Regions from separate parts of the Vogesella oryzagri genome, predicted to be linked through region 1. Evidence: riboswitches for the same ligand, from Rfam matches in the RefSeq annotation. Region 1 holds a riboswitch; each other region holds the start of a gene.
What was found. A riboswitch is a leader RNA that binds a small molecule or an ion and turns the genes downstream of it on or off. The one in region 1 is predicted to bind glycine.

Region 1 (5,876 bases):
CTGGAAGCCGGCGGCCCGGACTGGCGCCTGGACTGGCGCACGCAGATGCCATCCGCGCTGGCCTACCCGCTGCAGGGCAAGACCTACAACTGGGCCTACACCACCCAGCCCGAACCGCACATGGGCAACCGCATCATGACCCAGGGCCGCGGCAAAGGGTTGGGCGGCTCATCGCTGATCAACGGCATGGTCTACATCCGCGGCAACGCCATGGATTACGACGGCTGGGCCGCGAACAAGGGGCTGGAGGACTGGAGCTACCGCGACTGTCTGCCCTACTTTCGCAAGGCGGAAACCTATGACAAGGGTGGCAACGACTATCACGGCAACAACGGGCCGCTGCACGTCACCACCCCCAAGGCCGACATCTCGCCGCTGTTTGCCGCCTTCGTCGCCGCCGGCGAGCAGGCCGGCCACCCGCGTACCGACGACCTGAACGGCTACCGCCAGGAAGGCTTCGGTCCGATGGACCGCACCACCACCGCTGACGGCCGCCGCTGCAGCACCTCGCTGGCCTACCTGGACACCGCGCGGCAGCGGCCAACCTTGCAGGTGAAAACCCGCGCGCTGGCCGACCGCATCCTGTTCGACGGCAAGCGCGCCATCGGCGTCAGCTATCTGCAGGGCGACAGCTGGCACGAGGCGTTCGCCAGCCGCGAAGTGATCGTCAGCAACGGCGCCATCGCCTCGCCGCAGCTGCTGCAGCGCTCTGGCGTCGGCAACGCCGACGAGCTGCGCGCCATGGGCATCAACAGCGTGGCGCACCTGCCGGGCGTGGGCGAAAACCTGCAGGACCACCTGGAAATGTACCTGCAGTACGAGTGCCTCAAACCGGTGTCGCTGTACCCGGCGCTGCAGTGGTGGAACAAGCCGCCGATCGGCATCGAATGGTATCTGCGCGGCACCGGCATCGGCGCCAGCAACCACTTCGAGGCCGGCGGCTTCATCCGCAGCGACGAAAGCTTCGCCTGGCCCAATCTGCAGTACCACTTCATTCCGCTGGCGATGAACTACGACGGCAGCAACCCGGTGAAGGCGCACGGCTTCCAGTGCCATGTCGGCTCCATGCGTTCGCCCAGTACCGGCAGCGTGAAGCTGAAAAGCTGCGACCCGCGCGACCATCCGATCCTGCGCTTCAACTACATGGCGCACGACACCGACTGGCGCGAGTTCCGCGCCGGGGTGCGCATCACCCGCGAGATCATCGCGCAGCAGGCGATGGACGAGTTCCGCGGCAAGGAAATCAAGCCGGGCATGATGATCAAGAGCGATGCCGAGATCGACGCCTTCGTGCGCGAACACGCCGAAACCGCGCTGCACCCGTCCTGCACCTGCAAGATGGGCGACGCCAGCGATCCGATGGCGGTAGTGGACAACGAAGGCCGCGTGCACGGCCTGAGCGGGCTGCGCGTGGTGGATGCCTCGATCATGCCGCAGGTCACCACCGGCAACCTCAACGCGCCCACCATCATGATGGCGGAGAAGATCGCCGACCGCATCCGCGGCCGTGCGCCACTGCCGCGCTCGCAGGCACCCTACTTTGTCGCCGGCCGGCAGCCGGCCAAGCTGGCCGAAGCCGCCGCCCGTGACCCGCAGGCGGCCCTGCTGTGGTATCCGCCCAGGGCCGAAGCCATTCGTTGACCCGACTCCACACCTGTCACGCGCACTCCGGTGCGCGTTTTTTATTTGCGCAGCCGGCAGTGCAAATAAAAATGGCCCGCCAGTTGCGAGCCGTTTTTCATATCCGAATATTTCAGCAGATGACTGCCAGATCTTCCTTCGACAACCAGTCGCTACCGCCACGCGGCCAGGCCACCAGTACGCCACGCGCCTTGTCGTAGGCAACCACGGTGCCGTCGAACTTTTTCACATAGCCATGCGGGGCGTAATTCACGCGCAGGCCGGCTTCCAGTTGAATGTTCTTGTTACGCAGCAGTGCCAGCAGGCTAGAGATAATGTATTTCATTTCAGCGTCCAATATGTTTTTCAGTCATCAAACTACACCGCAATTGTAGCGCCATCTTGTGCAATGCAACATCAAGATTGCGACACAAATGTTCGATACTGATCATATAAATGTATTTTTACGAATCGATTACAATCGATAACGAAAGTTCATCTCCGCCACATCACCGCAAGCGATAGTCGCCCGCAACACAGGCAGACTGTCGCAAAAAAGCCGCATTTCCCATAAAAATCAAAATATTATAATTGCCACACCATGCTGGCGAGCGGCGCCAAAGCATTGCCATAGCCGACCGCTTTCATGCCATGACCGACGCAATTCCGGCACTTTCCCGCCCTGCCCGCGCCGCCAGCCAAGACCCGCCGCCGGATGGCGAAAAAGCCGCCGACGGCACGCATTGACGCCCGTCAAGGCGCTCTCTAGATTGACTGACAGCCATGTCAGGCAGACAGGAGAGATCGCCCGGGTAGCCCCCAGCGGCGGCGCCGAAGGGGAATCGCCCCGAAAACTCTCAGGCAAAAGAACTGTCCTGCCCAGGCTCTCTGGAGAGCAGATGCGCCGCCCGCGCATCTCGCCGAAGGCAGCACGGCGCATCGTCAACCCGATGCGCCCAATCTCTCAGGCAAACGGACAGAGGGGGCAAGCACGGTCGCCAGCGACCACCCACCCCGTTTATCGGGCTTGCGGCCAACGTTGGCCGCAGCCCACCCGTTTGGAGAGCGCCATGTTTACCCAGGATATGCAGATTGCCGGTTTCGACGACGCCCTGTGGGCCGCCATGCAGGCCGAAGACCAGCGCCAGCAGGACCACATCGAGCTGATTGCCTCCGAGAACTACACCAGCCCGCGCGTAATGCAGGCACAGGGCAGCCAGCTCACCAACAAGTACGCCGAGGGCTACCCCGGCAAGCGCTACTACGGCGGCTGCGAACACGTGGACGTCGTCGAGCAGCTGGCCATCGACCGCGCCAAGCAGCTGTTCGGCGCCGATTACGCCAACGTGCAACCACACTCCGGCAGCCAGGCCAATGCCGCCGTGTACATGGCACTGCTGGAACCGCACGACACCGTGCTGGGCATGAGCCTGGCGCACGGCGGCCACCTCACCCACGGCGCCAAGGTCAACTTCTCCGGCAAGATCTACCACGCGGTGCAGTACGGTCTGAACCCGGAAACCGGCGAGATCGACTACGACGAAGTGCAGCGCATGGCCAATGAATACCAGCCGAAGATGATCGTGGCAGGTTTCTCCGCCTACTCGCTGGTGGTGGACTGGAAGCGCATGCGCGAGATCGCCGACAGCATCGGCGCCTACCTGTTCGTGGACATGGCCCACGTTGCCGGCCTGGTGGCCGCCGGCCTGTACCCGAACCCGATTCCGCACGCCCACGTGGTGACCACCACCACCCACAAGACCCTGCGCGGCCCGCGCGGCGGCCTGATCCTGGCGGCCAGCAACCCGGAACTGGAAAAGAAACTGAACTCGGTGGTATTCCCCGGCATCCAGGGTGGCCCGCTGATGCACGTGATCGCCGCCAAGGCGGTGGCGTTCCAGGAAGCGCTGCAGCCGGAGTTCGTTGACTACCAGAAGCAAGTGCTGGCCAATGCCCGCGCCATGGTGCATGTGTTCCAGACCCGCGGCTACAGCATCGTGTCCGGCAAGACCGATGACCACCTGTTCCTGCTGAACCTGATCGACAAGGGCCTCACCGGCAAGGCCGCCGATGCCGCGCTGGGCGCCGCCCACATCACCGTGAACAAGAACGCGGTGCCGAACGATCCGCAAAGCCCGTTCGTGACCAGCGGCATCCGCATCGGCACTCCGGCCATCACCAGCCGTGGCTTCAAGGAAACCGAAGCCCGCCAGGTGGCGCACTGGGTGTGCGACATCCTCGACGACATCGAGAACCCGGAAGTGAGCGCACGCGTGAAACGCCAGGTAGCGGAGCTGTGCGCCGCGTATCCGGTATACCGCGCAGTCAGCGAGAGCTGATCATGGCCATCAGCGTGTTTGATCTGTTCAAGATCGGCATCGGCCCATCCAGCTCCCACACCGTCGGCCCGATGCGCGCCGCGCGACAGTTCGTCGCCCGCCTGGAGAAGGACGGCCAGCTGGCCGCCGTAGCCAGCGTGCGTTGCGAGCTGTTCGGCTCGCTGGGCGCCACCGGCAAGGGCCATGGCTCCGACATCGCGGTACTGCTGGGGCTGCAGGGCGAACTGCCGGACGAAGTCGACACCGACGCCGTGCCGGCGATGGTGGCGGCGATTCGTGACAGCAAGCGGCTGCGACTGCTGGGCAGCCACGAGGTGCTATTCGCGGAAGGTGAACACCTGGTGCTGCACAAGCGCAAATCGCTGCCCTACCACCCCAACGGCATGACCTTCGAGGCGCGCGACGACCGCGGCGAAGTCATCGTCAAGCGGGCGTATTACTCGGTGGGCGGTGGTTTCGTGGTGGACGAAGCGGCGGTGGACGCCGGCTTCGTACCACCGGGCGCCACCGAGCTGCGCCACCCGTTCAAGAACGCGGCCGAGCTGTTGGCACTGTGCAAGGAGCATGGCAAGCCGATCAGCCAGATCATGCTGGAGAACGAGCTAGCCTGGCGCAGCGAGGAAGAAGTGCGCGCCGGCCTGCTGGGCATCTGGCACGTGATGCAGGCTTGCGTGCAGCGCGGCTGTGCGCACGAAGGCATCCTGCCCGGCGGCATGAAAGTAAAACGCCGCGCCGCCGACATGCACCGCAAGCTGCTGTCGACGCCGGAAGCCAGCCTGCGTGACCCGCTGACTGTGATGGACTGGGTGAACCTGTACGCGCTGGCGGTGAACGAGGAAAACGCCGGCGGCGGCCGCGTGGTCACCGCACCGACCAACGGCGCGGCCGGCATCGTGCCGGCGGTGTTGCACTACTACGCCCGCTTCGTGCCCGGCGCCAGCGACGACGGCGTGGTGCGCTTCCTGCTCACCGCCGGTGCCATCGGCATCCTGTTCAAGCTTAACGCCTCCATCTCCGGCGCCGAAGTCGGTTGCCAGGGCGAGGTCGGCTCCGCCTGTTCGATGGCGGCAGGCGGCCTGGCCGAGGTGATGGGCGGCACGCCGGAACAGGTGGAAAATGCCGCCGAGATCGGCATGGAGCACAACCTGGGCCTGACCTGCGACCCGGTGGGCGGCCTGGTGCAGGTGCCGTGTATCGAACGCAACGCCATGGCGTCGGTGAAGGCCATCAACGCGGTGCGCATGGCGCTGCGCGGAGACGGTCAGCATTTTGTGTCGCTGGACCGGGTGATCAAGACCATGCGTGACACCGGCCGCGACATGAGCACCAAGTACAAGGAAACCGCCCGCGGTGGCCTGGCAGTAAACATCGTCGAGGTACCGGTCAACATTGTCGAGTGCTGAGCGGCACTGCGGCCAACGTTGGCCGCCCCCACGACAAACGCCCGCAGCTGCGGGCGTTTTTTTATCTGCCGTGTGGACCGCTTGCTCAGGCCAGCTGCAGGCTGACCGCGATATTGCCGCGGGTGGCGCGGGAATACGGGCAGACCTGGTGTGCGGCATCGATCACCGTCTGCGCCGCCGCGGCCGCCACGCCCGGCAGGCTGATGTTCAAGGTCACCGCCAGGCCGAAGCCGCTATCGTCACGCCCGATGCTCACCGCTGCCGCTACAGCCGCGCTAGCCGGCAGGGCCACGCGCTGCTGGCCGGCGACCAGCTTGAGCGCCGACAGGAAGCAGGCGGCGTAGCCGGCGGCAAACAGCTGCTCCGGGTTACTGCCAGCGCCATTGCCACCCAGTGCTGGCGGCATCGCCAGTGGCACATCCAGTTGACGATCGTCGCTGACGGCGCGGCCATCACGGCCGCCAGTAGCGGTGGCATGGGCGGTATACAGAACTTGCATGGTGTACTCCTGGGC
Region 2 (5,876 bases), on a different contig from region 1:
TCCAGCAGATCCCGCTTGTCGCTGACGCCGGCCCAGTGCTCGTGGTCGGACAGCGGCTCTTTCTGGCTGACGATCACTGGCCAGGTTTTCGACAGCTCGGCGTTCAGCGCCAGCATCACCAACTGGCCCGGCGGCAGTTCCTCTTCGGTGGTGATGGCGTCGATCGGGCATTCCGGCACGCACAGCGTGCAGTCGATGCATTCGTCCGGGTCGATCACCAGGCAATTGGGGCCTTCATGAAAGCAGTCCACCGGACACACTTCCACGCAGTCGGTGTATTTGCATTTGATGCAGGCTTCAGTTACAACGTGCGTCATTTCCCGCCCTCCGTCAGTCGCCGGCCGCCCCGTGCCAACGGGGGCCTGTCTGTGATTATTGTCTGCCCGTCCTCGTATGTCTGCCCTGAATCCTGATTATCGTGGTCGTTTCGCCCCCAGCCCCACCGGCTTGCTGCATGCCGGTTCGCTAACCACGGCGGTCGGCAGCTATCTCGAAGCCCGCTGCCGTGGTGGCCAGTGGTTGCTGCGCATGGAAGATCTGGACCCGCCGCGTGAAATGCCGGGCGCTGCGGCCAACATTCTGCGCACGCTGGAAGCGTTCGGCTTCGAATGGGACGGCGAGGTGGTGTACCAGAGCCAGCGCCACCCGTTGTATCGCGCGGCACTGGACCAGCTCATTACCCAAGGCGATGCCTACGGTTGCGCCTGCACGCGCAAGGAAATCAGCGAGCACGGTCGGCGCGGCGTCGATGGCATGGTCTACCCCGGCACCTGCCGCCATGGCGTGGCAACGGGTCGCTCACCGCGCGCCTGGCGGCTGGCAGTGCCGGAGACCGAGCTGAGCTTCGACGACCGGCTGCAGGGGCATTACGTGCAGCAGCTACAGCGCGACATCGGCGACTTTGTGCTGCTGCGCGCCGACGGCTTCTGGGCCTACCAGCTGGCGGTGGTGGTGGACGACATCGCGCAGGGCATCAATGACATCGTGCGCGGCGCTGATCTGCTGGTGTCCACGCCGCGCCAGCTATGGTTGCGCCAGTGTCTGGCGGGGCCGGCGGTGACGCACTGCCACCTGCCGCTGATGGTCAATGCCGCCGGCGAGAAGTTGTCCAAGCAGACGCTGGCACCCGCCATTTCACCGCAGGCGGCGGCAGGGGAGTTGCGGCTGGCGTTGCAACGGCTCGGGCATCTGCCACCGGCGGAGCGGCAGTCGCTGCCAGAGCTGTGGCAGTGGGCACTCGCCAACTGGTCGCTGGCCCGCGTGCCGGCTGGCCCGGTGACTATCGCTTGAGTTAAGGCGCGGCTGGTTATCGCGCCAGTGCTGTCAGGCGGGCTAAGGGGTTGGCCGCAAAGCGAAATATCATGATTGCCAGCTGTGCACTTGCCGCAAGTGCCTGAAAAATGGACAAAACCCGACTTGCCAAGCTGGCGGCGGACAACGATAATCCGGGCATTCCGCAGGAGAGTGTAGCCGCTGCTAGCGCAGTAGGCTGCCGCCGAAGGCGCAAGTGCACCCGCAATCGCTCAGGCAAAAGGACTGCAAGAATCGGATCGCAAGGTCCGTAGAATCTGGAGAGCGGCGCAATACGCGCCCACCGAAGGGGCTAACGGCGCAATGCCGGAAAATCTCAGGTGCAGGGACAGAGGGGTGTGAGCTAGCGGAAAAACTCACTCCGAGGACTTGCCCATGACGGCCCCGAAACGTACCCCCCTGTTTGATGCGCACATCGCCGCCAATGCAAAGATGGTCGACTTTGCCGGCTGGGAAATGCCCATCCATTACGGCTCGCAGCTGAAAGAACATGAAATCGTGCGTAGTGACGCCGGCATGTTCGATGTTTCCCACATGACCGTGGTGGACATCAGCGGCAGCGATGCCAAAGCCTGGCTGCAAAAGTTGATTGCCAACGACGTGTCCAAGCTGGGCTTCGAAGGCAAGGCACTGTACTCCGGCATGCTCAACGAGCAAGGCGGCGTGGTGGACGATCTGATCGTGTACCTGGCCGCCAACGGCTACCGCATGGTGATCAACGCCGGCACCACCGACAAGGATCTGGCGTGGATGGACAAGCAGTCCGCCGGCTTCGACGTGCAGCTGCAGGTACGCCGCGATCTGGCCATGCTGGCAGTGCAAGGCCCGCAGGCTATTGCCAAAGTCTGTGCCGTGAAGCCGGACTGGGCCGCTTCCATCCAGGGCCTGAAAGTATTCCAGGGTCTGCCGTTCGGCGACTGGTTTGTGGCCCGCACCGGTTACACCGGTGAAGACGGCCTGGAAATCATGATCCCGGCCGCCGAAGCCATCCCTTTCTTCCAGCAGCTGCAGGCAGCCGGCGTAGCGCCGATCGGCCTGGGCGCGCGCGACACCCTGCGTCTGGAAGCCGGCATGAACCTGTACGGCCACGACATGGACGAAACCGTGTCGCCGCTGGAAGCTGGCATGGGCTGGACCATTGCCTGGAATCCGGAAGAGCGTGACTTCATCGGCCGCCAGGCACTGCAAGCGCAGAAAGCCGCCGGCGTGGCCATGAAGCAGGTCGGCCTGGTGCTGGAAGGCCGCGGCGTGCTGCGCGAAGGCCAGAAAGTAGTGGTCGATGGCCAGGAAGGCATCATCACCAGCGGCACCTTCTCCCCGACCCTGAAACACTCCATCGCCATCGCGCGTGTCCCGGCCACTACCGGCGCTACCGCCCAGGTGGACCTGCGTGGCACCCTGACCGAGGTGCGCGTGGTGAAAATGCCGTTCGTGCGCAACGGCAAGAAAGTTTTTGAATAAGCTGGTGTATAACGACGTGGCGAGAGCGTCACCCCGGTAATACCCAATCAAGATCCAAACTATCTGCATCAGGAGAATCACATGAGCAACATCCCCGCCGAACTGAAATACGTTTCCAGCCACGAATGGCTGCGTCTGGAAGCTGACGGTACCGTTACCGTGGGCATCACCGAGCATGCACAAGAGCTGCTGGGTGACATCGTGTTCGTGGAACTGCCGACCGTAGGCAGCGCACTGGGTGATGGCGAGCAGGCTGGCGTGGTGGAGTCGGTAAAAGCCGCCTCCGACATCTACGCCCCGATCGCCGGTGAAGTGCTGGAAGTGAACGGCGAACTGGAAGCCACTCCAGACCTGGCCAACAGCGAGCCGTACGGCGCAGGCTGGTTCTTCAAGATCAAGCCGGCCAACGCCGCCGATCTGGACAAGCTGCTCGACGCCGCTGCCTACGCAGCCGAAATCGGCGCCTGATCGAATGGCCCTGCTGTCACAAGACAGCGGGGCTTTTTTGCTTTTAGCCACGAAAGCACACGGAAGGACATGGCCATGACCGCCGCTGCGGCCAACCTTGTCGCCTGTGTTTCCGTGTGTTTTCGTGGCAATGAAATACGGAACCGAAGACATGTCGCTCTCGCAACTCTTCAATCATCAAGAATTCATCGAACGCCACATTGGCCCGTGCGAGGCCGAGAAGGCCGAGATGCTGGCCTATGTCGGCGCCAGCTCCTTCGAGGACCTGGTGGCACAGACCGTGCCGGCCAATATCCGCTTCAACCGCAACCTGGATCTGCCGCCGGCGCAGCGTGAAGCCGACGCCCTGGCCGACCTGAAAGCGGTGGCCAGCAAGAACGTGGTGAACAAGTCCTTCATCGGCCTGGGTTACTACCCGGTGCTGACCCCGGGCGTGATCCTGCGCAACGTGCTGGAAAACCCGGGCTGGTACACCGCCTACACCCCGTACCAGGCGGAAATCGCCCAGGGCCGCCTGGAAGCGCTGCTGAACTTCCAGCAGATGGTGATCGACCTCACCGGTCTGGAAATCGCCAACGCCTCGCTGCTGGACGAAGCTACCGCCGCCGCCGAAGCGATGGCCATGGCACGCCGCGTGTCAAAGTCCAAATCCAACCAGTTCTTCGTCGACAGCCGCGTGCTGCCGCAGACCCTGGACGTGATGCAGACCCGCGCCGAATACTTCGACTTCGAACTGGTGCTGGGTCACCCGGAAGAAGCCGGCAATGGCGACTACTTCGGCGTGCTGTTCCAGTACCCGGGCGAATCCGGCGAGCTGCTGGACCTGACCCCGTACATCGCCGCGGCCAAGGCCAAGGGCGCACTGGCGGTGGTTGCCGCCGACGTGATGGCACTGGTGGCACTGAAGTCGCCGGCCGAAATGGGCGCCGACGTGGCGGTGGGCAACACCCAGCGCTTTGGCGTGCCGATGGGCTTCGGTGGCCCGCACGCTGCCTTCTTCGCGTTCAAGGACGAGATGAAGCGCTCCGCCCCGGGCCGCATCATCGGCGTATCGGTGGATGCCAAGGGCAAGACCGCGCTGCGCATGGCGCTGCAGACCCGCGAACAGCACATCCGCCGCGAGAAGGCCAACTCCAACATCTGTACCAGTCAAGTTTTGTTGGCCAACATCGCCGGCATGTACGCCGTGTACCACGGTGCCGAGGGCGTGCAGCGCATCGCCGCACGCATCCACCGCATGGCCGCCATCTTCGCCCACGCGGTGAAGGCCGCCGGCGGCAAGCTGGTGTTCGACCGCTTCTACGACACCGTGCAGGTTGAGCTGGGCGCCAATGCGGCCAACGTTTACGCCGCAGCACTGGCTGCCGGCATTAACCTGCGCGATGCCGGCAACGGCGTGCTGGGCGTGGCCTTCCACGAAGCCGCCAGCGAAGCCGATCTCAAGCAGCTGATCGAGATCTTCACCGGCAAGGCCGCCGACATCGCCGCGCTGGACGCCGCCGCGGCCGACGCCATCCCGGCTGCACTGAAACGCGAATCCGCCATCCTGTCGCACCCGGTGTTCAACACCCACCACAGCGAACACGAGATGCTGCGCTATCTCAAGAAGCTGGAAAACCGCGACCTGGCGATGAACCACTCCATGATCAGCCTCGGCAGCTGCACCATGAAGCTGAACGCCACCAGCGAGATGATCCCGATCACCTGGCCGGAATTCGCCAACATGCACCCGTTCGCCCCGCGCGACCAGGCTGTTGGCTATCTGGAAATGATCGACGCGCTGCAGCAGCAGCTGCTGGCCATCACCGGTTTTGATGCCATCTCCATCCAGCCGAACTCCGGCGCACAGGGCGAATACGCCGGCCTGCTGGCCATCCGCCGCTACCACGCCAGCCGTGGCGACGCGCACCGCACCATCTGCCTGATTCCGCAATCCGCGCACGGTACCAACCCGGCTACCGCGCAGATGCTGGGCATGCAGGTAGTGGTGGTGAAGACCGACGACAACGGCAACGTCGACATGGCCGACCTGCGTGCCAAGACCGAGCAGCATGCGGCCAACCTGGGTGCACTGATGATCACCTACCCGTCCACCCACGGTGTGTTCGAGGAAGGCATCAAGGAAATCTGCGAGATCGTGCATGCGGCCGGCGGCCAGGTGTACATGGACGGCGCCAACATGAACGCGCAAGTGGGCCTGACCCGTCCGGCCGACATCGGCGCCGACGTGTTGCACATGAACCTGCACAAGACCTTCTGCATTCCGCACGGCGGCGGCGGCCCGGGTATGGGTCCGATCGGCATGAAGTCGCACCTGGCGCCGTTCATGGCTAACCACGTGGTGTCCGAGGTTCCGGGCGCCGTGGCTGGCCAGAGCGCGGTATCAGCCGCGCCGTTCGGCTCCGCATCGATCCTGCCGATCTCCTTCATGTACATCCGCATGATGGGCTACGAAGGCATGAAGCACGCCACCGAAATGGCGCTGCTGAACGCTAACTACCTGATGCAGCACCTGTCGGCGCACTACCCGGTGCTGTACACCGGCCGCAATGGCCGCGTGGCGCATGAGTGCATCATCGACCTGCGCCCGCTGAAGGCTGCCTCCGGCGTGACCGAAGTGGATGTGGCCAAGCGCC
Region 3 (5,876 bases), on a different contig from region 1:
TGCGATGGTGGATGGTACTACCGAGGACATGGCCCCGTTCCTGTTATAGCCAGAAAACAATTTCATGCACTTTCGGCAATAAAGTCGGCATTACCATGACATTGAATTGATTTAAAACAAATTCACAATTTCGACATGTTAGGTTTAAACAGCGGAAAATTCCAGTCGTACAGACGACAATATTCAATCTGCACGTTTACCCAGCGCCACCTGCAAAGCGGCCAGCGCATGCCTTACCTTGGCCGGCTGCGCATCGCGCCGTGGCGTCACCAGATAGATGGGTAATGCGGGTGCCCGCCACTCCGGCAACAGCTGCTGCAGCAGCCCGGCAGCCAGTTCGCGGCGGATTTCCGGCTCCGGCTGCAGCGCAATGCCCATGCCGGCCAGCGCGAATGCCCGCGCCGACAGCATGCTGTTGCTGGCAATGCGCGCCGGCAGCGTCAACCGCTGCACCTCTTCGCCACGCGTCAATTGCAGCGGGAATTGCGCGCCGCCGCGCGGGTTGACGCCGATCATGGCGTGCCGAGCCAACTCGGCCGGCTGCTGCGGCTCGCCCGCCGCCGCCAGGTACGCCGGAGCCGCACACAACAGCAGTGGCCAGTCGCACAGATAGCGCGCCACCTGGGTGGAGTCCGGCAGGTTGCCGGCCCGCAACGCCAGATCGATGCGCAAGTCGGTCAGATCCACCAGCTCATCGTGAAAAAACAGTTGCAGGCTCAGCCCGGGGTTAGCCGCCAGCAGCGGCGCCAGCGCCTCGCCCAGCACACCGCCGGCAAAACCGCTGGGCGCGGAAATGCGCAACTCACCGCTGGGTGCTTCGCGCATGGCCGCCAGCTGGCTTTCCGCCTGGCGCGCGGCGGCCAACATCTGCGCACAGCCCTGGTAGAACAGACTGCCGGCCTCGGTCAGGCTGAGCTTGCGGGTGGTACGGTGCAGTAGCACCACGCCATGCAGTTGCTCCAGCCGGCGCACGTGCTGACTCACCGCCGATGGCGTCATGCCCAGCGTTGCCGCCGCACTGTTCATCGACCCCTTCTCAATCACCGTGGCAAACACCGCCATGCTGCGCAATTCATCCATTTATGTAGCACCACTTCACAATGAATGAAAAATAGCATGGATTATCAAGTCCACTGCCGTTTACTACCATGGACTCATGTTTCACCCCTCGTGAAGGAGTCCACATGAAGATTGCCCTTATCGGCGCCAGCGGCTTTGTCGGCAGCGCCATCCAGCAGGAAGCCCTGGCCCGCGGCCACCAGCTCAGCGCCATTGTCAGCCGCCCCGAACGCGTAACCGCAGCGGCCAACCTGACAGTAGTGGCGGCCAATGCCTACGACGCCGACAGCATCGCCAGCGCGGTGCGCGGCCACGACGTGGTGATCAGCGCCTTCAATCCGGGCTGGGACAAGGCCGACATCCGCCAGCTGTTCCTGCAGGGCCATGCCGCCATCGTCGCCGGGGTCAAGGCCGCCGGCGTGGCGCGCTTCATCGAGGTAGGCGGCGCCGGCAGCCTGTACGTGGCGCCCGGCGTGCAGCTGATCGACACCCCGCACTTCCCTGCCGAATACAAGGAAGGCGCCGAAGGCGCACGCCAGGCGCTGCAGCAGTTGCAGGGCGAACAGCAGCTGGACTGGGCGTTCGTGTCGCCGCCGGCCCTGCTGGCACCGGGCGCGCGCAGCGGCCACTACCGCCTGGGCGGCGACGAGCTGCTGATGGCCGGCGACGCCCCGGCCGGCATCAGCGTAGCCGACCTGGCGGTGGCCATTCTGGATGAAGCGGAAACCCCGCAACATCATCGCCGCCGCTTCACCGCCGCCAGCGCCTGACGCAACGCAGCATCAGCAGCTCCCCGCAGGCACGCCACGTGCCCGGTGGGGTGTTTTTACATCTGCCACGCCGCTGCATGCTGCAGCTGCACATAGAATACTGTCCGACATGCGTTGACAGCCTCGGCCACCTTCTCTAGATTGCGCCAAGCCACGCGGCCGATTGCAAGGTTGGCCGCCACCAGCGCAGGAGAGACTGCCCGGACAAGCGTCCAGCGGCAGCGCCGAAGGGGAATCGCCCCAGAAACTCTCAGGCAAAAGAACTGCGCTGGTCAGGCACTCTGGAGAGTAGGCCCGCCACACGGCGCGGCCTCGCCGAAGGCAGCATGGCCAGTGCACACTGCGCCGCAATCTCTCAGGCAAAGGGACAGAGGGGGCATCGTCCGGTGATACCGGGCGGACGCCCATCCATCCATCTGTCTGCCGCATCCAGCAGACCGTCCGCCCGTCACCGCCCGTTTTATTCAAGGCGCGGTGCGGCCAACCTTTTGCCGCCTGCGCCGGCGACCAGGAGATACGCGATGTTTACCCAGGATATGCAGATTGCCGGTTTCGACGACGCCCTGTGGGCCGCCATGCAGGCCGAAGACCAGCGCCAGCAGGACCACATCGAGCTGATTGCCTCCGAGAACTACACCAGCCCGCGCGTAATGCAGGCACAGGGCAGCCAGCTCACCAACAAGTACGCCGAGGGCTACCCCGGCAAGCGCTACTACGGCGGCTGCGAACACGTGGACGTAGTCGAGCAGCTGGCCATCGACCGCGCCAAGCAGCTGTTCGGCGCCGACTACGCCAACGTGCAGCCGCACTCCGGCAGCCAGGCCAATGCCGCCGTGTACATGGCACTGCTGGAACCGCACGACACCGTGCTGGGCATGAGCCTGGCCCACGGCGGCCACCTCACCCACGGCGCCAAGGTCAACTTCTCCGGCAAGATCTACCATGCGGTGCAGTACGGCCTGAACCCGGAAACCGGCGAGATCGACTACGACGAAGTACAGCGCATGGCCAATGAGTACCAGCCGAAGATGCTGGTGGCCGGCTTCTCCGCCTACTCGCTGGTGGTGGACTGGGCGCGCATGCGCCAGATCGCCGACAGCGTTGGCGCCTACCTGTTCGTGGACATGGCCCACGTTGCCGGCCTGGTGGCTGCCGGCCTGTACCCGAACCCGATTCCGCACGCCCACGTGGTGACCACCACCACCCACAAGACCCTGCGCGGCCCGCGCGGCGGCCTGATCCTGGCGGCCAGCAACCCGGAACTGGAGAAGAAACTGAACTCGGTGGTATTCCCCGGCATCCAGGGTGGCCCGCTGATGCACGTGATTGCCGCCAAGGCGGTGGCATTCCAGGAAGCGCTGCAGCCGGAATTCGTCGATTACCAGCAGCAGGTGCTGGCCAACGCCCGCGCCATGGTGCATGTATTCCAGACCCGCGGTTACAGCATCGTGTCCGGCAAGACCGACGACCACCTGTTCCTGCTGAGCCTGATCGACAAGGGCCTCACCGGCAAGGCTGCCGATGCCGCACTGGGTGCCGCGCACATCACCGTCAACAAGAACGCGGTGCCGAACGATCCGCAAAGCCCGTTCGTCACCAGCGGTATCCGCATCGGCACCCCGGCCATCACCAGCCGCGGCTTCAAGGAAACCGAAGCCCGTCAGGTGGCGCACTGGGTGTGTGACATTCTCGATGACATCGAGAACCCGGAAGTGAGCGCACGCGTGAAACGCCAGGTTGCGGAGCTGTGCGCCGCGTATCCGGTCTATCGTTAAAATAGTAGTGGCGCTGCGGTCAACCCTGGCCGCGGCGCGTTGTCCAATAGCACGGGGCCACCCCCTGTAAACCGGGTGCCGCCAACCCACGGCGGCACCGCAACCAGACAAGAGAAGCAGCATGGCAATCAGTGTTTTCGACCTGTTCAAGATCGGCATCGGCCCGTCCAGCTCCCACACCGTCGGCCCGATGCGCGCCGCGCGGCAGTTTGTCGCCCGCCTGGAAAAAGACGGCCTGCTGGCCGCCACCACGCGCGTGAAATCGGAAATGTTCGGTTCGCTGGGTGCTACCGGCAAGGGCCACGGCACCGATACCGCGGTGCTGCTGGGCCTGGCCGGCGAGCAACCCGACCTGGTGGACACCGATGCCGTGCCACAGATACTGGCCACCATCCGCGCCGACAAGGCGATCTCCCTGCTCGGCCAGCAGCGCATTGCCTTCAACGAAGCGGAAGACCTGCTGCTGTACAAGCGCAAGGCCCTGCCCTACCACCCCAACGGCATGATCTTCGAAGCCTTCGACACCGCCGGCAACAGCCTGTCCAAGCGCGCCTACTACTCGGTGGGCGGCGGCTTCGTGGTGGATGAGGCGGCGATCGATGCCGGCTTCGTGCCGCCGGGCGTGACCGAACTGAAGCACCCGTTCAAGACCGGTGCCGAGCTGCTGGCGCTGTGCCAGCGTCACGGCAAGAGCATCAGCCAGATCATGCTGGAGAACGAGCTGGCCTGGCGCAGCGAGGAGGAAGTGCGCGCCGGCCTGCTGCAGATCTGGCAGGTGATGCAAGGCTGCGTGCAGCGCGGCTGCGCCCACGAAGGTATCCTGCCTGGCGGCATGAAGGTGAAGCGCCGTGCCGCCGACCTGTACCGCAAGCTCACCAATGCGCCGGAAGCCGCGCTGCGTGACCCGCTGACGGTGATGGACTGGGTAAACCTGTACGCATTGGCGGTGAACGAGGAAAACGCCGGCGGCGGCCGTGTGGTCACCGCGCCGACCAACGGCGCAGCCGGCATCATCCCGGCGGTGCTGCACTACTATGCGCGCTTCGTGCCGAACGCCAGCGAGGACGGCGTGGTGCGCTTCCTGCTCACCGCCGGCGCCATCGGCATCTTGTTCAAGCTCAATGCCTCCATCTCCGGTGCCGAAGTCGGCTGCCAGGGCGAGGTCGGCTCCGCCTGCTCGATGGCCGCCGGCGCGCTGGCCGAAGTGCTGGGCGGTACGCCGGAACAGGCAGAGAACGCCGCCGAGATCGGCATGGAGCACAACCTGGGCCTGACCTGCGACCCGGTGGGCGGCCTGGTGCAGGTGCCGTGCATCGAGCGCAACGCCATGGCGGCGATCAAGGCCATCAACGCCGCGCGCATGGCGCTGCGTGGCGATGGCCAGCACTTCGTGTCGCTGGATCGGGTGATCAAGACCATGCGCGACACCGGCCGTGACATGAGCAACAAGTACAAGGAAACCGCGCGTGGCGGCCTGGCGATCAATGTGATCGAAGTGCCGGTGAACATCGTGGAATGCTGATGCCTGCTTGCGGCCAACGTTGGCCGCAGACAAGACAACGCCCGCGCAAGCGGGCGTTTTTCATGCCGGCAACACCGGCACAATAAAAAAAGCCTGACAGCGTACTGTCAGGCTTTTTTGCGCAGGCAGCCAGGCTGCCGACGGGATTACTGGGCGGCGGAAGCAGCAGCGGCCGGAGCGGCGCCACCACCAACGGTTTCCATTACTTTCCACTCGCCTTTTTCAACCTTGTACACGGTGATGCCGCCGTCTTTCAGGTCGCCCTTGTCGTCGTAGGTCCAGTTGGAGGAGGTCACGCCATCCTTGTACTGTACCTTGGCCAGTACCGGCAGGTATTTTGCCGGATCGGCGGAGTTGGCTTCCTTCATCGCAGCGATCATGGCGCGGGCAGCGTCATAGCCGTACGGGGAGTAGGTAGCTACGTCCATGTTGAAGCGGGCCTTGTAACGGCTGGCGTAGTCGGCACCCTTCGGCATCTTGTCCAGCGGCAGACCAGCCAGCGAGGCGATGGTGCCTTCGGCTTCCTGACCAGCCAGCTTCAGGAAGGTCGGGGTCTTGGTCATTTCGCCGGACACCAGCGGAGCCTTCAGACCCAGGCGCTTCATCTGCTTGGCCATCGGGGCGGACTGTGCGTCGGCACCACCGTAGAACACCACGTCCGGGGACACGCCCTTGATGGAGGTCAGGATGGCGGCAAAGTCGGTGGCTTTGTCGTTGGTGAACTCACGCTTCACCACTTCGCCACCAGCG

Region 2: another riboswitch for glycine. It lies ahead of gcvT (glycine cleavage system aminomethyltransferase GcvT); the one in region 1 lies ahead of glyA (serine hydroxymethyltransferase).
Region 3: another riboswitch for glycine. It lies ahead of glyA (serine hydroxymethyltransferase); the one in region 1 lies ahead of glyA (serine hydroxymethyltransferase).

Annotation. Positions count from the first base shown of each region.
Region 1 is NZ_JBEFLD010000004.1:452,181-458,056, forward strand. It holds gene betA (choline dehydrogenase) at 1-1,641, shown strand, start outside; gene ABNW52_RS09915 (hypothetical protein) at 1,754-1,966, opposite strand; glycine riboswitch at 2,406-2,503, shown strand; glycine riboswitch at 2,505-2,604, shown strand; gene glyA (serine hydroxymethyltransferase) at 2,691-3,959, shown strand; gene ABNW52_RS09925 (L-serine ammonia-lyase) at 3,962-5,362, shown strand; gene ABNW52_RS09930 (organic hydroperoxide resistance protein) at 5,448-5,861, opposite strand.
Region 2 is NZ_JBEFLD010000007.1:123,849-129,724, forward strand. It holds gene fdxA (ferredoxin FdxA) at 1-317, opposite strand, end outside; gene gluQRS (tRNA glutamyl-Q(34) synthetase GluQRS) at 394-1,290, shown strand; glycine riboswitch at 1,448-1,549, shown strand; glycine riboswitch at 1,559-1,653, shown strand; gene gcvT (glycine cleavage system aminomethyltransferase GcvT) at 1,687-2,772, shown strand; gene gcvH (glycine cleavage system protein GcvH) at 2,854-3,240, shown strand; gene gcvP (aminomethyl-transferring glycine dehydrogenase) at 3,392-5,876, shown strand, end outside.
Region 3 is NZ_JBEFLD010000011.1:4,811-10,686, reverse strand. It holds gene ABNW52_RS17650 (LysR family transcriptional regulator) at 184-1,080, opposite strand; gene ABNW52_RS17645 (NAD(P)-dependent oxidoreductase) at 1,185-1,829, shown strand; glycine riboswitch at 2,007-2,105, shown strand; glycine riboswitch at 2,107-2,204, shown strand; gene glyA (serine hydroxymethyltransferase) at 2,351-3,604, shown strand; gene ABNW52_RS17635 (L-serine ammonia-lyase) at 3,726-5,126, shown strand; gene ABNW52_RS17630 (branched-chain amino acid ABC transporter substrate-binding protein) at 5,273-5,876, opposite strand, start outside.